One region of the Rossellomorea sp. LjRoot5 genome, then DNA from elsewhere that is predicted to be linked to it. Evidence: riboswitches for the same ligand, from Rfam matches in the RefSeq annotation. Region 1 holds a riboswitch; each other region holds the start of a gene.
What was found. A riboswitch is a leader RNA that binds a small molecule or an ion and turns the genes downstream of it on or off. The one in region 1 is predicted to bind S-adenosylmethionine.
Positions count from the first base shown of each region.

Region 2: it holds a riboswitch for S-adenosylmethionine, as region 1 does, so the genes downstream of both, ACSQ2E_RS12235 (Fur-regulated basic protein FbpA) here and ACSQ2E_RS21710 (Na+/H+ antiporter NhaC family protein) in region 1, are expected to answer to the same signal.
Region 3: it holds a riboswitch for S-adenosylmethionine, as region 1 does, so the genes downstream of both, ACSQ2E_RS11425 (YezD family protein) here and ACSQ2E_RS21710 (Na+/H+ antiporter NhaC family protein) in region 1, are expected to answer to the same signal.

Region 1 is NZ_CAXUQN020000001.1:4,250,673-4,258,695, forward strand. It holds gene ACSQ2E_RS21690 (alanine/glycine:cation symporter family protein) at 1-42, shown strand, start outside; gene ACSQ2E_RS21695 (YpbS family protein) at 185-508, shown strand; gene ACSQ2E_RS21700 (DUF2187 family protein) at 595-867, opposite strand; gene ACSQ2E_RS21705 (MFS transporter) at 1,159-2,331, opposite strand; SAM riboswitch class I at 2,592-2,696, shown strand; gene ACSQ2E_RS21710 (Na+/H+ antiporter NhaC family protein) at 2,779-4,098, shown strand; gene ACSQ2E_RS21715 ((S)-benzoin forming benzil reductase) at 4,206-4,961, opposite strand; gene ACSQ2E_RS21720 (divergent polysaccharide deacetylase family protein) at 5,087-5,872, opposite strand; gene ACSQ2E_RS21725 (helix-hairpin-helix domain-containing protein) at 6,011-6,472, opposite strand; gene ACSQ2E_RS21730 (ABC transporter permease subunit) at 6,486-8,023, opposite strand, start outside.
Region 2 is NZ_CAXUQN020000001.1:2,359,820-2,367,842, reverse strand. It holds gene ACSQ2E_RS12245 (flavin monoamine oxidase family protein) at 1-637, shown strand, start outside; gene spoIIP (stage II sporulation protein P) at 810-1,976, shown strand; gene ACSQ2E_RS12235 (Fur-regulated basic protein FbpA) at 2,049-2,264, opposite strand; SAM riboswitch class I at 2,371-2,478, opposite strand; gene ACSQ2E_RS12230 (protoporphyrinogen oxidase) at 2,699-4,096, shown strand; gene ACSQ2E_RS12225 (aminoglycoside adenylyltransferase domain-containing protein) at 4,245-5,114, shown strand; gene ACSQ2E_RS12220 (STAS domain-containing protein) at 5,130-6,152, opposite strand; gene ACSQ2E_RS12215 (diacylglycerol/lipid kinase family protein) at 6,507-7,394, shown strand; gene ACSQ2E_RS12210 (nucleotide excision repair endonuclease) at 7,522-7,896, shown strand; gene ACSQ2E_RS12205 (hypothetical protein) at 7,970-8,023, opposite strand, start outside.
Region 3 is NZ_CAXUQN020000001.1:2,212,569-2,220,591, reverse strand. It holds gene sat (sulfate adenylyltransferase) at 1-74, opposite strand, end outside; gene ACSQ2E_RS11435 (anion permease) at 119-1,141, opposite strand; gene ACSQ2E_RS11430 (phosphoadenylyl-sulfate reductase) at 1,199-1,897, opposite strand; gene ACSQ2E_RS11425 (YezD family protein) at 1,993-2,148, opposite strand; SAM riboswitch class I at 2,224-2,329, opposite strand; gene ACSQ2E_RS11420 (MaoC/PaaZ C-terminal domain-containing protein) at 2,495-2,899, opposite strand; gene ACSQ2E_RS11415 (MaoC family dehydratase N-terminal domain-containing protein) at 2,896-3,345, opposite strand; gene fabG (3-oxoacyl-ACP reductase FabG) at 3,370-4,128, opposite strand; gene ACSQ2E_RS11405 (acyl-CoA dehydrogenase family protein) at 4,151-5,326, opposite strand; gene ACSQ2E_RS11400 (enoyl-CoA hydratase/isomerase family protein) at 5,418-6,191, opposite strand; gene ACSQ2E_RS11395 (phosphotransferase family protein) at 6,205-7,287, opposite strand; gene ACSQ2E_RS11390 (acyl-CoA thioesterase) at 7,304-7,720, opposite strand; gene ACSQ2E_RS11385 (TetR/AcrR family transcriptional regulator) at 7,798-8,023, opposite strand, start outside.

The DNA.
Region 1 (8,023 bases):
AAGCGCCAAAGTGACATGCCTAAAAAAGCAGTAAATGAATAATAAACCTTATACCAAAGAGCAGGAGCATGTCCCTGCTCTTTTTTCTTGTCATTTTTTCTATTCTATTCTCAGGTATACTATTGATAGAAAGTTAGTCAAAGGAGCCTGCTGTCCCCCATCTTATAAAAGGGATGATTGAACATTGCCATCTGGAGATAGAAACAGGCATAATAGACTTATTGTGAAAGAAAAAGAGAGGAATGAAATCATGAGTGTGCACAAAGAAATTTCCAAGCATTCCAACATGCAAAATCAACTTGTTCAGCAATTTATGAAACTTGATGAGCGCAGAGAAAAAGCGATTGACGAAGCTGTTCAGCTTTGTTCTGCTGGAAAACCTTTTACAACGGATCATGTTAATCAAGTGACAAATGAAATCAATGCCTTAGCAAGACGTGGGGTAGTTCCGCAAAGAAAGCTAGTGACAACGGAAATGGTTGAGGAATATGTCGCGAGACTAAAATAAGCTGCACAACACAAATAACCCTGATTCGTCTACATCCATTCTCATGGTGAGGCCGTTTCAGGGTTACTTTATTTGTAGGCTGAAACTTAGGCTTTTAATGCGCTATTCCACCCATCATAAACAAATACAGGCTGTGTATCGTTTTCTGCTCGCTCTGTCACCACATAGTTTTTATGTGCTACGACCGTTTGATCATCCGGTAAGTCAAGATTCTTCGCAATTTCCCTATCCATTTTGACGATGACGGTATTTTCTCTTAAAGTCGTGACGACACCATTGATGACATGTTTCTTTCTTTTAAACTGAATCGTATCCCCAAGATTTGCATTCTCTTTTGAGTAAACGAATGTATTTTCCATTTTTAAAGTCCCCTTTTAGTTAAAGTGATGGTTCTTTTTTAATTGAAAGAATTTTCTAATAATATTATTTTAACTTGTATTTATATAAATTTCAATGAATGACTTATCCTTTTTGTACCACAAATAGATAAAATCAAAACCTTTTAAAGTTTTCTTTTTTTGAGCTGCACATTTAACCGGGGGTAAAGCCACTTATATATACTTATACACCCTATAAGGAAAATCCTTCCTTTTGTTAATTTTATATTAAAAATAGGCATCCGTGGGTAGCGGATGCCTGAAGATGTTTTATTAGTAGGCTAATGCATTCTTCTTTTCTTCTTTCATTAGGACGAAGCAGAGGAAGATGCCAAGGAGTGACAGGACTGCGAAGAAGAGGTATACCGTGTAAATGGAGTATGTTTCATAGATGAAACCTCCCACGAAGGTACTGAACCAATTCCCGAGGCCATTTCCGATTGCCGAATAGACGGTCACGGCAGTAGCTGTAATATGTGCCGGCGTGATTTCTTTAATGTAGCGAAGCCCTGCAGGAATGAATAATCCGATGGCAAGACCCTGCATCACTGCTGAAGAATATACCAGCCATAGACTTGGTTCCGTGAAGTAAAATAGCCAGCGGATCATGGATGCAGCGCCTGCCAGCGCCGCTACGGTCAAGAGACCGAACTTATCAATCCAACCTCCCGCGATTCTCATAAACGGTACTTCTGATAGGACGGCGATCAGAAATGCGAGGCCGATTCCGGCGTACGTACCACCTGAATCTTCCACGAATAATCCGAAATACACGTTGTTGGCTAAATTCGGGCCAAATACCAGGAACGTGACGGCCAGGAAGATCAGAAATTTTTTCATCGTGAATAATTCCTTCATCCCGGCTTTTAAATCAAGCTTAGCCGCCGCTCTCTCTTTAGGAAAACGGAAGGATAGGAACCCTGAAAGGACCAGGCAGATAAAGAAGGAGTAGAAAATGATCGTCGGTCCAATAAATCCCTCTGAAAGCCTCCCCATGATGAACACGGCAATCCCGAATCCCAATGAGCCGAACAATCGGATATTTCCGTAGTTATAACCGACTTTACTCGTATACTTCAAACTGATACTGTCGGAGACGGGGATGATGGCGCTTTGGAAGATCGCAACTAAAATTGCTACCACCAACAATCCATAGTAAACATCCATGAATAAATAACCAAGAGCAAAGATCCCTGCAACTAAGGAAGTCAACCCTAACACGACGGTCGGCTTATTGGTTGTGTCACTGACCATCCCCCATATCGGCTGGAAGAAAATCATCATGATCGGGCCGACAGACATAATGGTTCCGATCTGATACCCATTTAACCCCACACTTTCGCTCAAATACACACTAAGTAAAGGATATAAACTACCAACCCCGAAGAACGTCAATAAATAAAACCCTTGTAATGTAAAAATTTGATTTCGTACATTTCTTTCCACTACCGTATCCCCCAAGATGTTTTTGTCTATCTTATAGTAGACCCTGACCGTTCACTTGTCTATGAATTTATGCCTTTTTATGGATAAAGCCTCGCGTTTTACGATGTATCCCGTGCTACGGCGAACAGCCTACGCTTTGGTTTGAGCCAGCTACGGCAGCCACGCACTACGTTTTCATTTCCAATAAATTACCGTTTGACTTTTTCAATTAAACCCTTTAAAGTATGGAAGTATATTTTAAATTAACTAAATAACATATCTTCTTATCCAGAGAGACGGAGGGACTGGCCCTGTGATGTCTCGGCAGCGGACTCATGATGAGTGCTGTGCCACATCCAGCAAGCGTAATGCTTGAAAGATAAGAGGAGTGTTTCGTTTGAATGAAACCTCTTCTTATGTTGGAAGAGGTTTTTTTATTTGATTTCACACGACAAAGGAGTGTTTGACATGAACCAAGAAAAAGGTAATTTACTGGCTTTATTGCCCTTGATCATATTTGTTTCACTGTTCCTTGGAGCGGGAATCCTTTCAGGAGATTTTTATGCATTCCCTGTTCTCGTATCCATTATCATTGCCGCAGTTGTAGCCCTGGCGATGAATCGAAAAGAATCGTTAACCTCTAAGGTTGAACGGTTCGCAAAAGGCGCCGGGCATCCGGATATTATGATCATGGTCTTTATCTTCCTATTAGCCGGCGCGTTTTCCGGTGTAGCAGAAAAGATGGGGGCTGTTGATTCAACCGTCAACTTTGCCCTATCCGTACTTCCTGGTAATTTAATCATTGTTGGATTATTCATCATCGCCGCTTTCATTTCCTTATCAATGGGTACATCCATGGGGACGATTGCAGCACTTGCCCCTATCGGAGTGGGCATCAGCTCAGGAGCAGATATTTCCATGCCCCTTGCTATGGCCACCGTCATCGGAGGAGCGATGTTCGGGGATAATTTATCGTTCATCTCGGATACAACGATTGCAGCCGTACGCACACAGAAAACGGAAATGAAGGACAAGTTCAAAGTGAACTTCTTCATTGTATTACCGGCAGCCATCATCACTATGGTCATCCTTTTTGTCCTTACGATGGGGACTCCATCCTCTGTCGACGCAGGAAGCTTCGATTGGGTTAAAATCATCCCTTACCTTGGAGTCATCATCGGGGCCCTTGCAGGATTGAACGTATTTGTCGTTTTAATAGGCGGGATTGTGTTGGCAGGGATTATCGGATTTACTGATGGAAGCTTTACCCCATCGAGTTACTTTGGTAGTGTAGCTGATGGTATGATGGGCATGGCGGAGATTGTGATCCTGTCCATCCTGATCGGCGGAGTCGTCGAACTGATTCGTCATAATGGTGGGATTCAAGCGATCCTTTATCATGCCACCCGTAAAATCAAATCTCCTCAAGGAGCACAGCTTGCTACAGCAGGATTGGTGAGTTCAACGAATCTTTGCACAGCAAATAATACGATTTCCATTATCATCGCAGGACCACTGGCGAAAACGCTTAGCGATAAGTATGGCGTTGATGCCCGTAAGTCGGCCAGCATCCTGGATATTTTCTCCTGTGCCGTTCAAGGATTGATCCCATACGGTGCACAGGCACTGTTAGTGGCAGAAGTAGCCGGCATATCACCGGTCAGCATCATCCCATATGCCTTCTATCCTGTCCTGATTGCAGTTTGTGGGTTGATTGCGATTCAATTCGCCCTTCCGAAATTCACTAGGAGATCCGTTGCTGATGGAGATCCGGTCCGTTCTTCTTAATCTTGTTGGAAAAGAGACAAACCGGTCTGGGTTTGTCTCTTTTTGTGTCCGGATTTATCAAAGACCATTTAAAAAGCAGACCCCGCTTTCAGGAATCTGCTCTCTTCTTATAACAAATCATTCACATGATACAGTTTGCCACTTTCAATATCGGTTTTGGTTATGAGGGTCACAAGTGCATCAGCAACCGTGTCCGTGCTGCGCAGCATACCCTCTTCTTTGTAGCGCTGGAACGACTCAACCTCGGCAAAGGCTTCTTTGGATGACGATCGGATTTCCCCCTGCATATCCGTATCCATCACTCCCGGACTGAAAGCGATGATCTGATGACGGCTATGGGTATTAGAGAGCTCAAGGCTCACCGTTTCAGTCAGCATATTGACTCCCGCCTTAGTCGCGCAATACGTACTCCAGCCATAAACAGGACGGCTTCCTGCTCCTGAACTGATGTTGACCATGATCATCTTCGATTCAGAGCCTTTGGCTGCTTTGAGCAATTCATTGGTGGCGATCATAGGTGATAACAGATTAACGTGTACACTCGTTTCCAATGCTTCGTTTTCCACTTCACCCGACGTATTGATCGGTGTCACCACTCCGGCATTTTGGACGACAAATATCGTCTCAGCTTCAGATCCAAATACCTTTGTCCCCACTTCGCGAAAAACCGCTTCTGTTTGTCCTGATTGAGATAGATCACAGGGAAAGAATTCATACGACACTTCTTTTTCCCTTGCAAGCTTTTGTAAGCTGTCATTATCCGAACGGGAAATATTGAGAATGCCGATGCCTTTTTCAATAAAGAGCCTGGCGACGGACTCTCCTAATCCCCTTGTTGCTCCTGTCACGATTGCGTAATCCATTTCGAATCATCTCCTTCTTACCTACTGATTATAAAGGAGAGTTTCCTTTCCTCAAAAAATTAAGCATCGATTAACAGATTATTTACACATTTTCATTATTAAATGTCCATAAAAAAAGCACACCATCAAGGCATGCTCTCATCAATCAGATGATATTCCGGTATGAGATCGGACAAGGGCACGATTGACGCCTTTTTCTCATAAAGAGGAAGAAATTCTTTTAACATGGTGGCCACCTTCATCCCTGTAACCCCTACATGTCCGATCGCGATGGTTGCATCATCACGATCCAATGCCTTTGAAAGGAGTATCGCCTGCTTCCCGATGTGCTGAATGGTGTAGATGTCATCAAAGAATAATTCGTTTTCAAGGTATGGGACGCCCAGTTCCTTTGCAAGCCTCGGAATGACACTCTTTCCTGTTGTTTTACTATCCAGATAAAATAAACCCCTTTCCTTGCATATGCCGAGAACAATCCTCATGACCCGCTCATCGGCGGTAGCCTTCGAACCCATATGATGATTGACTCCCACTGCATAAGGAACCTCCTCCAGGGCCTGCTCCACTCTCTTTCTGATTTCTTCATCGGATAGTGAGGTCGTGATTGCCCCCGGCCCGAGCCAGCTCGCTTTCCCAGACATCGGTTCCATAGGAAGGTGGACAATGACCTCATGTCCATTTTTATGGGCTTTTTCCGCATCTGCCTTGGTCGTTGGGAGAAATGGCATGACCGCAATTGTCAAAGTGACGGGAAGACTCATAATTTCCTCTGTCCCTTCCATGTCATTTCCTAAATCATCAATCACAATCGCGAGTTCGTTCTGGTGGGCCGAAAGGGGAAGGATGTTTCTTGCTGAAACGGGCATTTGTATAGAAAAAGTCATAAGTAAACAGATAACAAGGGTTCTCATATAGCATCACTCCTTTTTCTTTATGATTTCCATTTTAAGGAGGATATACGAATGAGGTCCGTCCCTCAAAAATCAGCAAAAAAAGAAAGCCGGGAAGCGTAAATACGCTTCCCGGCTTGGAATTCAGGAGGGACGGACCTATTGATCCCAGGCTTTGGTGGGGCGGTCTCCCGGGTAGCCGTGAGTTTGGCGATATGTTTTTCTTTGTGTTGTGAAGTCCCACCAGTTCTTGGTGCTTTCAGGGTGATTAGCGTGGTGGACGACACATCTGAGTGAGTCTTCTACGCACGGGTCCATCCAAACACCGTACTTCTTTTCTAAGTCGATGATAAGGTCTTCTCCCTTCTCTCCCTTTATTTCTTCAAGGGAATAAAATCCAAGATCCTCTACAACATTGTGAGCCATATTAGGTCCAATAGAAGGGATCTGTTGGAAAATGGACATGCCGACTAAGTAACGGGATCTTTCCATCGTAATTTTAAGTGTCTCCCGGAGAATTCCAGGAGATAATTCATGTAGATCCCCAAGTCGTATCTTGGCTCTGCGGAGGGCAGCCCTCTCCTGATCAGTCAATGGAAGTTTCGGACTTTTTCTGTTCACCTTTTTCTCCTCCTTATCCTTTAAAGGTTTGCTGGCGGACAAGTTGGAAGTCTTCCACCGCTGGACGGTTGGTTTTCTTTTTAACTGTTTTTTGTTTCGTCTTGATCGGTTTGTTGTTCACCAGCACTCCGACTTTCGTTTGCTGGATTTCCTTCACTCCCTGAACAATCAGCTGCATGGCGATGATTGCGATCATAAAGGCAACGAGTGGAGCAATGACAATCCAGTACTTTCCAGTCATAAGTGAATTCTTCGTGGAACTGATCAGGCCCGACCATTCAAATGTTCCTGATTTCGGAGGATCCGGGACCAGACCGCCTGTTATGATCGTCCCTCCCAGGAAAAGATGAAATAATCCAAGATGGACGAGGATGAGAAGCGTCTGGATGAATTGCTGCCCCCATATGATGAACATCCGCGGTGCCAGGTGAGGGAATAGATGCGTCCAGAGCAAATGCTTGTTGCTCCCCCCGAGGAGCTTTGCTGACAGGACAAAATCCTGCTTCCCTATTAGTTTCAGTTCATTTCCAATTAACACAGTGGTCAACGGCAGTACAAGGATTGTTAAGACAACGGCTTCGAACACCAGCCTCTCAAAAATCGAGTGATCCCACCCTAACACAGGCAGCCCCCAAAGGACCGGTCTTAATAAGAGATAAGCGATAAGACTTAAAGGGAGAAAATGAATGGAATCCACCACCCGGTCAAGCCAGTTCTTCCTGCTTTCTTTTAAGTGAAAATGATAGGCAATACCAAGATAGAAGCCACCGATCACCCGCAGTGAAGCGACAATCAAAGCAAACAACAGGGTATACTTTGCCCCTACAATAAGCTGATCGAGAATACTGTAACCGAAGAAATCGGATCCGAGGATCATGTCCCCAAATGGTTTATGAGGAGGGGCACTGATGATCCGCCCCTCTTCATTTTTCATAAATTGAATTTGTTTGATTGGCTCTTCTTTCAACGCCGAATATAGGAAACTGACGGCAATCAAGCCAAATATCACACTGAATCCGGCAGCGAACTTGCCATTATGCATATGCTGCCACCACAGCCTGCGGATGGTTGAAAGAAAGCCCCATATCTTCCATTCAGTCCACTTTGTTTTATCCCGTTTATATTTCGTATGATCTTGGCTGCTCTCGTGATTGATCCACAGATAGACACCTTGATACACGACGAAAAAAGGTGTGTAGATCATAATCAATGAGATGGCAATTACCATCGGCCTGAAATCTTGAATGATATAATAAGTGATTCCCTTCATATTGAAAATGGTTTCAATGATGAATAAACTGGACAGCATCCCCCATATGATCAGCTTTCCATGATAGAAAAGACTTGGTGAAATATTTTTCAAAACATGTGAAAAGAGGATCCGTCCCCTCGACATCCCCTTACTCTGGGCAAATTCGATGTGAGGCTTCAGCAACTCTTCTTCCATAATGAAGATGAGGATACGGAAGAAGGAGATCATCGGAATGATGGACAGCGTAATCATCGGGGCAAGAAAGATCTTCTCCTCCCCGAACTCCGTGAAATTCATCA
Region 2 (8,023 bases), 1.9 Mb from region 1:
CGTTCATACGGTTAACCCATTGGATGGAACGGGGAGAGAGTATCAAGCTGACTTCGTGATCGTCACTATTCCTTTTACCGTATTTCAATTTATTGATGTCGTCCCATATAATTCGATTTCATTTAAAAAGTGGCAGGCGATCCGTGAAGTGACCAATGTGCCTTCTGTAAAAATCGGAATCGAGTTCAGAAGGCGCTTCTGGGAAGAAATGAATTACGGAAACATTGTATCTGATCTTCCCACCCGATTTACTTATATGCCAAGTCATGATATTGGAAGCAATAAGCCTGGTGTGATGCTGGCAAGCTACAGCTGGGGTCAAAACGCTCTCTTATGGAATAGCAAATCGAAGGAAGCAATCATTTCAGAAGTGTTGAAGGAACTATCCAGGGTTTATGGAAATCGGGTTTATACAGAACTGCTGAATTATTTTGTATATAATTGGAGCAAAAATCCTTTCTCGGCAGGATGTTTCACTCTATACACACCGGGACAGGCAGCTGATATCGGGGATTATATCCGGACACCCGAAGGAAGGATCTATTTTGCAGGGGAACATACTTCTTCTTTTCACGGGTGGATAGAGGGAGCGGTAGAATCCGGTATCAGGGCTGCACATGAAGTGAATGGGCGATAAACCAAAAACGCATCTCAACATGCGTTTTTTTACGTTCATGTCGTTTTAGAAAAAAGATCTACTACTTGTTACCTGTTTCCCATAAGAAATCAGATTGAATCCTGAAAAAATCTTCTACTCCTTCGACACTCTGCATAAAGTTAACTATTAAATACTTTATATAGGGGTACTGATGATGTCGTATAAGTCTCGAAATAATAATAGCTTAGTCCCACTAGTATTCGTTTCTATGAAAGCCGTCATCCGGGTAGTATTGATAGGGATCATCCTTATGTATGCAATGGTGTGGCTGATTTCATCGACGGCCATTAAATTGAGGGTGGACAGCCTCTTTTATACTTCCGTATCAGAGCTTGTACCGAAAGAGACATTCCTTATGCTTCTGTCACAGGAAATGACGGGTTTGCGCATCGAGAATAAAGAGGCAATGAATACTGACTTTGATTGGTTGGAAAGCGTAACAAATGTTTCTCTCCTTGACCCAAGGAGTCTATTTGGACGGGAAATCCCTGGAATCGAAAATTATCATACGCATATAGCCGTTGCCGGAAAAGGGACGGACATTACCAATTTACCTAACGAGTCCCCAGCGCCAACGGAGGATCAGTTGAAGGATCAGGAAATCGATCAGAACCAAGTCGATCAAGCCAATCACAACTCAGGTGACGGTGTGCAGGAAATCGAAGAAAAGTCCGTTTTCATTTACCACTCCCACAGTTGGGAAGCCTTTAGCCCACTGATTAAAAACAATGACTCCAAAGACCCTGCAAGTACCAATGAAAAGGTCAATGTCATTGCAGTGGGATCAAAATTGAAACAGGAACTCGAATCACGAGGGATCGGGGCAGTTCAGGATAAGACAGATGTAAACCAAGCGCTAAAAAATAAATCATGGACCTACTTTGAATCCTACAAGTTAACCAGGGGACTGGTTCAGGAAGCAATCGCGCAAGATGACAATCTTACCTATTTAATTGATATTCACCGGGATTCCCAGCCCCGAAATATTACGTCCAAGACGATCAATGGTAAGAACTATGCCCGATTATTTTTCATTGTAGGGAAAGAAAATAAGAACTTTGAAAAGAATCTGAAAATCGCAAAAGAATTGAATGCTAAATTAGAGGAGAAGTACCCTGGTATTAGTAGGGGAGTGTTCGTTAAAACAAAAGCGGAAGGAAACGGGGTTTACAATCAGGATTTAACAGAACGGGCCATGCTCCTTGAATTTGGTGGTGTGGAAAATAACTTAGTAGAATTATATAATTCCACCGAAGCGTTTGCTGAGATTTTTGCAGCTTATTATAAGAAGGATGCGGTTGAGGTAAATGCTCAATAATATTGAAATGACGTGAGCCAAAGGCCCGCGTCATTTTTTGTTTTGCCATTCCCGAATTGATATACGTGGCTTCTAACTGGTTAGTTTCGAGCAATTCTTCCAGTGAACAGAGCCACTATCACTATGAGGATGGCATTCTCTCTGGATATACAGATATTCATTCTCCAGTTCTCTTAGTGATAGCTCAAATAATTGTTTATCGTCTTTTTTGAAAATGTTATGGACAATCAATTTGTTAATTAACTCATTTTTTCGTTTATTGATCGCTTCCTGGAGAATTTCTCCCATAATGATCACTCCTCTTATAATGTAAATGAATAGAGGAAGAGACTTTTTAACGTAAAAAAGCCAACTTCCTAGTAAGATAAGAAGAAGACTTTAGGTGTAAAACTTCAACTTATCTTTCAAGCTTCACGCTTGTGGAATTAGCACAGTGTTCTAGAAAACAGAATCTGTTGCTGAGGTATCATAGGGCCAGTCCCTCTACCTCTCTGGATAAGTGGCTATATGGTTATCAGAATTCAATTATATGTTATATCAAACTATTCCTAGTTGTCAACTATGAATTATGTATAGGCGTAAATAGTTTGAAGGAACAAGGATCAACATGATACCTTTCTCTTTTTACATGCTATTTTCCTATTTTAGACATAGTTTCTTTTTCTAATCTGTCTAAAACATGATAATCTGTATACATACACGTAATTAATGGAGTGGATAGCATGAAGAAAGTGGTTGTCGTTGGTGGAGGGATTACAGGCTTAACAGCTCTGTATTATCTGCAAAAAATGTCCAGGGAACGTAACCTGGATATTGAGTTAGTTTTAATTGAACGAGATCAACAGCTCGGTGGTAAGATCAGGACGATAACGGAAGGTGACTTTATTATGGAAGCTGGCGCAGATTCCATTGTTGCCCGTAATGAGGGAGTTCTTCCGATTGTTAATGAACTTCACCTTCAAGACGAACTCGTATATAACGAAACAGGAACATCCTACATTTATACAAATGGGGAATTGCATAGAATACCCGCCGACACGATTTTCGGCATTCCGATGAGCATAGAATCACTTAATGAAAGCACGCTTATTTCTGAAGCGGGAAAGAAAGCGGCGCTCCTGGACCTGGAGACGAAAAATACTTTATTCACCAAGGAAAGTTCCATCGGAGACTTTTTGGAAGCATTTCTCGGGAAGGAACTGGTGGAAAATCAGATTGCACCTGTATTATCAGGAGTTTATTCAGGCAATTTGTATAAACTGACCATGGCGTCGACCCTTCCATATCTTCTTGATTATAAAAATGAATATGGAAGCATCATCAAAGGGCTATCTGCAAACAAGATGAAATTCAAAGGATCTTCCAATAAAAAGTTTATTTCCTTTAGGCATGGGTTATCCACCATTATCGACCGTCTGGAAGAAGAATGCGGTGATGCGACGATACTAAAAGGAACAGAGACAAAAAATCTCCGTATGACTGCTGCCAAATATGAGCTCACGTTAAAAGGTCATGAAAACATTCAAGCAGATGCTGTCATTTTTGCAACACCACATGATGTGACTCAACAGATCCTAAATCACGAACATTTAAACAAGGATTTTAATGCCCTAAGAAACTCTTCCTTGATCTCCATCTATCTGGGATTTAATGTTCCTGATGAGGAGCTTCCTGCTGATGGTACAGGGTTTATTGTTTCGAATGGCAGTGAGGTGAAGTGCGATGCATGTACATGGACGAGCCGGAAATGGAAGCATACATCCCGAAAGCACAATCTCCTGGTAAGACTCTTTTATAAGAGCACGAGTGCTCATTACGAGCAGTTAAAGAATTTGAAAGAGGACGAGCTGACAAGAGTGGCACTGGATGATATAAGAAAGAGCGTCGGAATCAATGCGGATCCCATTTCAGTGGAAGTGACAAATTGGAAAAATCTAATGCCGAATTATCATCTTTCACACAATCAGGCCGTGCAGGCTTTGGAGCAGTTGCTCTCAACTGAAATGCCCCAAGTGAAACTGGCCGGAGCCTCATACTACGGCGTGGGGATAGGCGCATGTATTCAGAACGGGAAGAAAATAGCAGAGTCATTAATAGAAGACATCATGAAAGAAGCTTGACCTCATAGGAGTCAAGCTTCTTTTGGTAATGAAGGATAAAATACCCCATATGAAAGATAACTATTGAATACTCTTCCATTATTTGAAATAATTGGCTATATAGAGGCGAGTTCATTGTACGAATAAAAACTATTCAATGGAGGAAAACATGACAAACGTACCGAAAATAGTACACAGTGTACTAGATGAATATATTAGACTGTTCAATACATATCTGCCGGAAACCCTGGAAGGCTTGTATTTACATGGGTCCGTTGCCCTGGGAGCATTTGTGAATGATTCAAGTGACATTGATTTTATAACCGTTACCAACCGTCGACTAACCACAGAAGATTCCGACGCACTTAATCGTATCCATACCACACTCCAGCAAACGTTTCAAAAACCGGAAATGGACGGGGTATATATTTTAAAAGAAGATATCGGGAAGATGGATCCAAGCTGTAAAGATGATACCGAAATGTACGCATACTATAACAATGGTGAATTGAACTTTGGAGAATATTTCAACTTTAACCCTATCACATGGTATTTAGTGAAGCATAAGGAGATTAGAGTTGTAGGACCTGAAATTTCATCATCCTTTTCAGGACCATCGGCAGAGGAATTGTGCCAATATGTCCTTCAAAATATGAATACTTATTGGGCTGGAAGACTTCATTCCATCGAAGAATCGGTAGATGAGGTAAAACATTACCCTACCGCTATGATTGATGCTGAAATAGAGTGGTCGGTCCTTGGAGTTCTTCGTCAATATTACACATTGAAAGAAGCGTCTATCATTTCAAAGCAGGATGCCGGTCAGTATGGGTTGCAGGAACTTCCTAGGGAGTGGCATAGTCTGATTAGGGAAGCGATGAACATCCGTTCAGGGTTGAATGGGTTTGATACAAACTCCAATGAATATCGGGGTCAACAAACAATTAAGTTTTTAAAATATCTGATTCCCCTGTGCAATCATTTGTCTAATGAACCACATATTCAACGCTTGGACAAAGAGGTAAAAGGCAGGAAATGATCCTGCCTATACTTACTACACCTTTTTGATGATTTCCATGCCTAATTGATCCAGCGCGTAGTTGACTCCCTGTTGGAGGATTGAAAAGCAGGGAATATGGTTCATCCGATAGCCCCTCTGGGTGACCTTAATACTCAGTTCAGAAGAAATCCCCACAAGTAAACATTTAGTACCTAATAGGGAGGCAGCACTTACGAATTTCTGAATGAAAGATAACGTATAATCATCCACCCTGCTGAGACTGGTCAAATCGATAATCAGAAATTCAGCTTTGTAACGCGGCAGATTGAGAAGTGTTTTATTCAGCAATTCTTCAGCTCGAATTTCATTATAGCGACCAACGAGAGGGACCACGAGAATCGAGTCCAAAACAGGAATGATCGGAGAAGAAATTTCTTTAATGATTTCAGATAATACTTCTGTTCTCTGTTGTGTAATACGGTCCAATTCTTCTTGTGCTGCTAGGGTTTGCTCTTCCATTAGCGCATTGACATTCAAAGAGGGTGAAATGTCGGAAGCGAAAAACTCATAAACACTACAGTCGTCACCACTGATCTGGCTTTTTGCGACCCGGTACCATACTTTGGAACCGAATATTCCAGTCAGAACACCTGCCCAATGACCAGGCATGAAGGTGCCTTCTACTTCTTTTCCCTGAGCGACGTTCACTTTATATTCCCATCCATTGCCAAATTTGACGACGGCCGTTTTATTTTCAATGGAGTAGGATAGAATTTCTGTTATTCCCCACCCGGCAGTTACATATGTATTAGGCAGCTTATCCAGGATCATTTCCGGCTCTCCTATCGATTTCAAGTAGAAGTCACTGACGATTAATCCGGTACGGTAGCCCGCTGTTTCAAGAACCAGTCGCGCCTCTTTTTCACCAGCAATCTCCTCGATAGAATCAATCAACGTTTTAAAAGCAGTATTCACCCAGAATAGAACGACTTCATCATTTTCAAACGTTATAGAGCCCTTTTCCAGGTCCCAATCAAATAAAGAGCCATTCACATCAATATCATACTTCCTCATCATCTTTACCCCCATCAATGCCAGAATAGATTTCTCTACTTTTTTATAAATTATATGAATAAATCAAATACTACTCTTTTACCCAAATCTGATAACAGATAAACCATTGTCTAGTGAAGAAACATGAGTTGGGTATACTAAGTTCCAAACCTTCAGTTTGGAACAAAGGCAGGTACACATATGCACAATATCTTGAAAAAACCAAAAGAGTCCGGGTTGTTCCATTGATCATGTTGATACTATAGAAATCAGGTTATTCATTTGGCTGCCCTGCTTTTTCACGATGGAAAAGGATTCCTCTCTTTACATTTAGGGTAAAGCCTAATGAAATACATAATGTAAAAGGGAGGAAATAACGTGAAGCAAGCCATGTTAATCGTCAATCCATCTTCTGGGAAGGAATTGGGTGAACAATATAGTGACCATGCACTTAAAACAATGAAGGATATGGGGTATGAGACCGTTTTGCGATTGACTAAAGGAGAGGGGGACGCAATGGAATTTGCGAGGGAAGCTTGTGAGAAAAGATACGATTTCCTTGCCGCAATGGGCGGGGATGGCACAATCAATGAAGCCATTAATGGAATGTCTGAACAGGAATACCGTCCTTTATTCGGCCTCATCCCCCTCGGTACGGTCAACGATTTTGCACGTGCTCTCAATATTCCAATGAAACCTGAAGAAGCAATCGATATCTTTAAACAAAATCATGTTCAGAAAACCGACGTTGGAAAGATCAATGATCGATACTTCATCAATATTGTGGCAATCGGAGCATTAGCAGAGGCTTCGTTTTCCACACCGGTTGAACAGAAATCAAAGCTTGGACCACTTGCCTATATAATAGAAGGAATGAAGAAAATGAAAGAGAAGCAGCCGTTTGAGCTTAAGGTCCAATCCGAACATGATTGGGAAGGGGAAGCCCTTCTTATGCTTGTTGCCCTGACCAATTCTGTAGGGGGGATGGAAACCATCGCACCGGAAGCCAAGGTGAATGATGGACAGCTTCATGTCTTTATCATTAAAGATATGGCTCTTCCCAAGTTCCTTTTATTACTTCCTAAAATCCTGCTAGGTGAATTAGCAGAAAGTGAACATGTACACTATATGAAAGTTAGCAAACTCCTGGTGAACTCCACCTATGAAATGATAGCCAATGTTGATGGGGACGAGGGAGACAAACTCCCAATCACAATAGAAAATTTGAAACAGCATCTGGACATTCTCGTTCCGGTTAAGAAATAAGAATTCGCCTAACGAAATGAGAGGGGAGAGGCACTCCTTTTTTTAAGGGAAGTGCTTCGTTGTATAGTAATTCTATCCTTTTTGTGTTACCATTACTTCTTACAGCAAACAAAGGACGTGACTATTCATGATAAACATTCAAATCCCACAAGCGGATATTTCCATAACGGAACGAAGACAACCGAAAGATTCTGAGGAACCAACGATCAAAAGCATCCAAGGCTTTATTGATCTTCACGAAATTCCAAGAGATAAGGGCGGCATTATCTTATTTTATAATATCAATGATGAACTTCTATTCGTTGGGAAAGCCAGAAAGCTGCGACAAAGAGTAAAGAAGCATCTTGAAGATACTGTATCACCACTGCGTAATCACAGAGGAGAAGTCTACCGAATCGACGTAGCTATCGTAGAGGACGCTATGGATCGTGACATTTATGAGACATACATCATCAATAAACTTCAAGCGAAATATAATGTAGACAAAGTGTTCTATAAGTAAGAATACTAAAAGGTACCAGGGGCCGATTGAGGTCCCTGGTACCTTTTTGATTTATAGAGATGTATTTAAGCTTCTAACGGGCATACGCTGGATTCCATTTCACCAACAATTCTTCCCGAACTCCAAA
Region 3 (8,023 bases), 2.0 Mb from region 1:
TGTTGAATATTTTCATATCCTGTTTGTGGTAGATGTGATTGAACCAATTTTCCTCCGTGTGGCAGTAAACTCATTTAATAAAATCCTCCTTAACATATAGTTTTAATCGGAATTAAAATTATATTCCTCCTCCATCCTCGTGGACAGACCTTCTTTCTTCATTAATGACCCGCATAAGGGACAAGGCTCCCACTGTCGAAATGATGACACTTATAGGGACGACAATCGAATACAGATCGCTGTCGATCAAGAGTTTTACCAAAAAGTATGAAATACTGAGTGAAATAAGGGGTGAAACGACCCAGATTTTAACGATTTTTTTGACTATTTTTTTTTGCAGCATGTGCTTCCCGTTTTTTGACAACCCGAGTCCGATGATGGAAGAAGATGTAACCTGTGTGAGAGGGATTGGCAACCCATACAGGGAGCTTACCATCACAAGCAGGGCTCCAGTGGAGGAGATGAGAATTCCTTCTGCTTTGGAATACTGGGTTATTTTCTTCCCGTTTGTTTCAACGACTCTTTTCCCTAGTAACACGGCACCCAGCGCTACAAATAAACCCCCCAGCCAAATCCCCCGTAAAGGTGTGAGCAAGCCTGCACCGACCAATGGGCCGACAGCGTTTGCTACGTTATTCATCCCCGCCGAGAAAGCTTCAAAGAACCCGGCGATGATCAACAGATATGCCAGCCACCTTTTCTCAAAGTGGTATCCCCGCTTTTCCAATCGTACTAATCCCAAGCCGAAAACCCACGTAACACAGAAGGCAATCACCGGGACAATGACCCAGAATGACATGATGGTGACCAGTGACTTCACGTAAAGAACCTGATAGGCCACCCCGACTCCTACTACCGCTCCTACCGTTACTTCACTCGTTGATAGGGGGATCCCGATTACATTGGCCAAAAATAATGTAATCGTCGCAGACAACAAAATGATGATGACGATTTTGATTGACAATAGATGTGGGGGTATGATTCCGGAACTGATCGTTTTAACTACTTCTCCACCACCGAGTACCGCTCCACAGAGGACACCTGCTGCACAAATCCATAATGCTGCCCTGATGTTGTTTATCGCTCCCGCACCATAGGCAACCCCCATAGATGCCGCCGCTCCACTGGCACCGATGTTCATGGCGAAAAACAGGCTAATAAGAAGGGCCGTCAGCTCAAACAAAGATCGTCACCAGCTTTAATGAAGGCCGCATTCCGTTTTCCCTTTTCCTTTCCATCTTCCGGAGCGGAGATCATTGATATCAATGGCTGGTGTCGTGCAGTGAAAACAGCCTATACTCGGATATCCCTGGTCGTGAAGGGGATTATAAGTAAGATTATGCTTATGGACATACCGCCATATTTCTTTCCAGGTCCAGTGGATCAATGGACAAATCTTAACCGACTGAAATTTATCATCCTTATTAATGAACTCATTGTGACTCCTTGTAGGCGATTGCTCCCTTCTTAACCCAGATATCCACGCATTCCCTTTGGATAAGGATTCCTTTAAAGGGTCAAGCTTTCGAATTTGACAGCATTGATTTGGATTTTTCTCCCAAAGCCTATCCCCATATGCTTCTGCCTGCTCCTTCAGTGTCAGTTCTGGCATTTTCATATGAATGGTCAGACCCGGATAGGCTTCCTTCACCTTTTCAATGGTTTCATAGGTTTCTTTAAAATGGACACCCGTATCCAGGAAGACGATGGCTGCCTGCGGGTGTACTTTGGAAATGAGATCGATCAGCACAATGCCTTCAATTCCGAAACTGCAGGCATAAACGACCGTTTCACCATACTGCTCATATGTCCATTTCAAGACATTCAAGGCTCCTTTGTAGACTGGATCGACTTCAAAATTCACGGCTGGTTGTTTCCAAGTCTGATAGGTTAGCATGATACACCCCTTTCTTTTCCAATAAAAAAGAGGCGATAACAAGATAAAGGAAGTACCTTAATCTCTGTTATGCGCCTCTAGGTTGTCTAGTCAGCTTATTTAATTCGGACTTTCTCATTTTTCTCTAATTGAATGACTTTTCCATCCTGTACGATAATCGTGATCGAACCAAAACTCATGGTTTCAAGCATGGACTGGATCTTCTCTGCTACCAAGTCAAACTGTACTTGCTGATTCTTCTCTTCTTTCACATGATACCCCCAATTTTCATCTTATCCAGATCAAAAAAACAACTTCCCATTTTGGAAAGTTGTTCAGGTAAGGTTACCTTATCTTCCAAAATGACTTCACATTTTGCTGGAATTAGCACCTTACAATACGTAGGTTGCTGGGCTTCGCAGGGCCAGATCCCTCCACCACTCTGGATAAGAGTTATTCATTTTAATATTCTAAATAATATCACAATTACGGAAGAAGTCAACCCGAGTTTTTCGATCGGATTTATATTTTTTGGCTTATTTTATTAAACGATCATTCTATACATGTTTATTCGATTGGGGGTAGATCTACGACAATTTTTCATAAAGCATTACGTAACTATTCATGGACCCTAAAAACCACCTTACCCTCAATTACTTTCTTCCCGGCTTGATTTGTGGCTAAAACCTTAAAATGAAGGAGGTTACCCTGATTGTCCACTAATTCTGCCCGTAAAGTAACCACATCTTGTAACATGACCATCTCTCTAAAACGTACCGAGTAATCCTGGATAAAGCCTTCCTCATAGTATGGGCTGAAAAGTTTGGACACATTGCCCATTGTCCACATTCCATGAGCGATGATTCCTGGAAGACCCAGCTTTGAGGCTTCATCATCGATGGTGTGTATTGGATTATAGTCTCCGGAAGCACCTGCGTATTTGATCAGGTCCAACCTCACAACCGGAGCCAATTCAACCGGGGGAAGTGTATCACCTACTCCGAATGATTGTAGTGTTGTCATTTACTCAACCTCTTTCTGACTTCTTCTGTAATAATGACAATCGCCTGGGAAGTGAAGATTCTTTCCCCACGGGAATCTTCCCCGACGTCTTCGATGACAAGGAAACCCAGTTTTCCCCCGGTACCTTCCCGTTCATAATAGTCTTTTACTACCGTGAAACATTGAATCCTTTCTCCTACCATCAAAGGTCTTTCATAATGAAAGGATTGTTCACCGTGAATCAACCCAACATTCGGTAAATGAAAGCCTTCGATCGAACCATAGTCGAACACTCTCGGGAAGGTGGGAGGGGCAATGTTCCCCCTGTAAGAGGAAAATTTCCCCGTATCTTCATCCACAAAAAGGGGATGGGGATCGCCAATGGCTTCTGCAAATTTCCGAACCGCTCCTCTTTCCACTGTATTTCTGGTGGGAGTAGACCTCTTTCCGATATAGGATTCAAACATATTCTTCACCCCTTTCTCCTTTATTCAGGCTTTCGGCCCTCCTGCAACGTAGAGAACCTGCCCATTGACGAATGAAGATTTTTCGTCTGCAAAAAAAGCGACTGCATTTGCAATATCTTCAGGAAGCCCGCTTCTTCCAACAGGGATTCCCTGGAGACTCGCTTCGACCAATTGCTCGAAAGTTATTCCGATCCGTTTCGCCGTTTCTTTCGTCATGTCGGTTTCGATAAAACCCGGTGCCACAGCATTTGTTGTGATTCCGAATGGACCAAGTTCTATAGCAAGGGTTTTCGTCAATCCTTGAAGACCTGCTTTAGCCGTTGCGTAGTTCGCCTGTCCACGATTTCCCAGTGCGGAGGTGGATGAGATATTGATGATGCGTCCATACCTTTGTTTGACCATGTATTGTTGAGCTGCCTTCACTACATTGAATGAACCCTTCAAATGCACATCCATGACCGTCTGCCAATCAGGCTCGGTCATTTTAAATAACAGATTATCCCTGATGACCCCTGCATTATTCACTACAATGTCGAGGGAGCCAAAGGATTCATATACTTCCTTCATCACATTTTCAATTTCCTGGGATTCTACGACATTTGCCACTTTTGTATACAATTCATATTGTTTAAACACCTCACTTGCTTCATTCAAAGCATCTTCATTCACATCGATGATGGCCACCTTGGCCCCTTCTTCAGCCAGTAATCCTGCAATCGCCCTGCCGATCCCTCTGCTTCCACCTGTAACCAAAGCCACTTTTCCTCTGAATCGCTCTCCCATTTCGTCTGCCTCCTTTATTTGATTAAACAAATTGCCCAAGTTTCACATGACCTTTTAATAAATTCCTTGAAATAATCAGTTTTTGGATTTCATCGGTTCCATCATAAATCCGCCATAACCTTGCCTCCCGGTACCATCGTTCGATCGGCAGCTCTCTTGTATAACCCATCCCACCATGGATCTGGAGGACGCGATCAACGACCCGATTACCCATATTGGACCCATAGAGCTTGGCCATCGACGCAACGTGACGATTGTCCTCTCCTTGATCGAGTGTGAATGCTGCATTTAACACAAGCCAGCGGGCCGCTTCAATCTCCACGGCAGAATCCGCAATCTGCCATTGAATCGCCTGCCGGTCCGCGATAGGCTTTCCAAAGGTTTCCCTTTCCTTCGAATAGTCGATGGCCATTTGAAGAAGGCGTTCGGCTGCTCCGACCGCCTGGGCCCCTACGATCCAGCGTGCGAAGCCGATCCATTCCAGGCCGAGATCGTAGCCGCCATCGATTTCACCAAGGATATTCTCTTCGGGAACCCTTACATCATCAAAAATCAAACTCGCTGGTCCCCATTCGCCCATCGTATGAATATATTCGGATTTCCAGCCCATGCTTCGATCAGCGATGAAGCAGGTGACTCCTTCCCGACCGGTCCGGCGATGTTTTTCTTTATCCGTAACGGCCATGACCATGACAAAATCTGCTTCATTACCACCTGTAATGAACGTTTTCTCACCATTTAAAATCCATTCGTTTCCGTCTTTCACGGCTGTGGTCTGGATATTACGGGTATCAGATCCCGCTCCGGGTTCCGTCATGGCAAAACACGATTTCTTTTCTCCATTAATAGTGGGGATCAAATAATTTTTCTTCTGTTCCTCGTTGGCGTAATAAAGTATGTTATCGGCATATCCACCAAAAGAGAATGGAACAAAGGTCTTGGAGATTTCCATATAGACGATGGCCATCATCATTTGACCGAGATCCGCTCCTCCGTATTCCTCCGGAGTATTGATGCCCCAGAATCCGGCATCCTTAGCCTTCATTTGCAGCTCTTCCTTTTTTTTCGGAGAAAGACTGGGCTTTCCTTCCCTTTCATTTCGCAGCACTTCATTTTCTAAAGGAATCAATTCTTTCTCTACAAATCGTCGAATGGTTTTCTGGATCATCCTTTGTTCATCTGATAAGCGTAAGTTCATCTTTCTTCCCCCTTATTTATGAATATATGGATGCAGGATCTTTTCTTATTCCAAACCCGAAAAATGGACTGGAGAGGCACGCACACTCCGCTTACTTCCCTGAAAATGATGGAATTCTTTTTTCTTTGAACGCTGAAACTCCTTCGAAATGATCTTCCGTTGAGATCATCAGGGTTTGAGTGATTCGTTCCTGTTCAAGCATTTCATCCAGAGAAGTGGTGAATGAACGATCAATCATTTTCTTCATCATTCCGTAGGCTTTGCTTGGACCCGCAGCTAATGTAGCAGCCAGCTCATTTGCTTTTTCTTCGAGACTATCAGCAGGCACCAGTCTATTAATCACCCCTAACTCATACATCCTCCGGGCTGTCACAGGTTCTCCCGTAAAAAAGAACTCTTTTGCAAGATGAGGACCGATCAACCGTGGGAGAAAATAAGAACCCCCTCCATCAGAAATGAGTCCTACTTTGGAAAAGCTCAGTGCAAATTGACTGGTTTCGGATGCAATGATTAAATCACACGCCAGTGCTAAATTAAATCCGGCACCTGCCGCGAAACCATGGACGGAGGCAATGACCGGCTTTTCTATTTCCTTGATGGCTTTGATACATGAATTCAGTATTCCGATATGTTCATAGACTTGGGCAGACGTCGCACTTCCCATCGTTTTCACGTCGCCACCGGCAGAGAACGACCTTCCGGCACCTCGGATCACGATTGCTCTGATCTCCTGATTCCCTTCAGCCTCTTCTATCGCTTCAATCAATCCCGTGAGCATGTTCTCATCAAATGAGTTTAAGCTGTCAGGTCGATTCAAGGTTACATTCAACACCCGGTCATTCTTTTCGACTAATAGCGATTGCATCCTATTCATCCCCTTATATTTTTTCCCTGAAATCAAATGCTGCCTGATTACCCAGGGTAATTAATGTCTCGGCAAACCGATCGAAACCGGAAAAACGGACATCATTTGTTTGACCCATCTTAAAACGGTAATAAATTTGCTGCACAATAACCGCGAGCTTAAAGTAGGCAAAAGACAAATAGAAATGAATGTGGTTCACGTCCCTGCCGCTTTTATTGGCATATTCTTCGATGAACTCTCTTCTGCTGTAAAAACCGTCCATGATGGTCACTGGAGGCTTCCCGAGACCGTATTTTAACAATTCAGGATCATCATGCTGGATCCAATACCCCATTGCGACACCCAAATCTGCCAGGGGGTCTCCGACGGTCGCCATCTCCCAATCGAATAATCCCACCATGGATGTCAGGTCTTTAGAAAACATACTATTGTTTAATTTAAAGTCATAATGAATGATCGTGGACTCGGCATTTTCCGGAACATTTTTGATCAGCCACTGTGTCAGATGTTCTACATCAAGGATCTCACTTGTCTTGGCACGTTCATAGCGATTGATCCACCCGTGAACCTGTCTCTCCATAAAGTGTTCGGGTCTACTGATTTCGTGAAGTGATGTTTTGGTATGATCAATGGAATGAAGCTCAACCAATCTTGAAATCATTTCTTCCGAGATTCTCTTGCATACATCAGGTGTCACATCCAGATGCGGGGGAAATGATGTATCAAATACTTGCCCCCTTTTTCGTTCCATGATGAAGAATGGGCTTCCGACTATCCCTTCATCTTCAGAGAATACATGGGGTTTTGGTGTAACGTCGAATAAAGGGTGGATCTCTGACAGGATCCTGAATTCCCTTTTCATATCATGTGCCTTCGGTGCGACGGGCCCTAAAGGCGGGCGCCTCAAAACCCCTTCCCATTTCCCCATTGAAAGCAGATACGTTAGATTTGAGTGACCTGCAGAAAACTGTTTAATGATCAACTCTTCTTGCTCTAGAGCAGGAAAATGCTCAACGAGGAAGTCTTGTAATTTGCTTTCATTTAATTCTTCTCCTTTTCGGACTGAAACCGTTTCATATTCCATCCGTTCCGTCATGTTACCCCTCCTATATTTAAGAATATTCAGTTTTCTCGGAACGGAAATGAGTGTTTAGCTGGGCTTTTAACAGATCAGGGATTGCTTTACTCAGTTGTTCCTGAAAGTCAAAATACACAATGACCGCGTTTCCTCTTGCGATCAGTTGATGAGTCTCGGCACACAGAATATCATGCTCTAACTGAAAACTTTTTGATCCAATCCTGGAAATATAGGAGGTGATCACGAGTTCTTGATTGAAATAACCCTGTGAGACGAAATCACATTTGGTGGAAGCTAGAATAAACCGCCAATCCTTCACGTCCATATCGAATCCGATTGTTTGAAAGAATTTAATTCGTGCTTCCTCTAAATAGACAAAGTAAGTGGTATTATTAATATGCCCCAGTGCATCTGTTTCGCAGAATCTACTTCTTACGGTGATAGAATCCATTTATCCTCCTTCTTTCGTTATAAATACTAACCAGTCGGTATGTTAGGGAGAGAGGAAATGCTGAAGCCGCTTCCTCTCTATTCAGTTTGAATCCCATTCAAGACCATATCGACAAACGTACCTGCTATTTCTTTATCCGTCTTCGCCCCGCCAGGCTTATACCATTGATAGCTCCAGTTCATCATGCCGAGTATACCGAAGGCTACAACGGAAACGTCAAAGTCGTTTCGGAAATCACCAGAATTTCTTCCTTCTTTCAAGAGCTTTTCAATATTATAGCGATACATATCCCGTTTAGGTTCG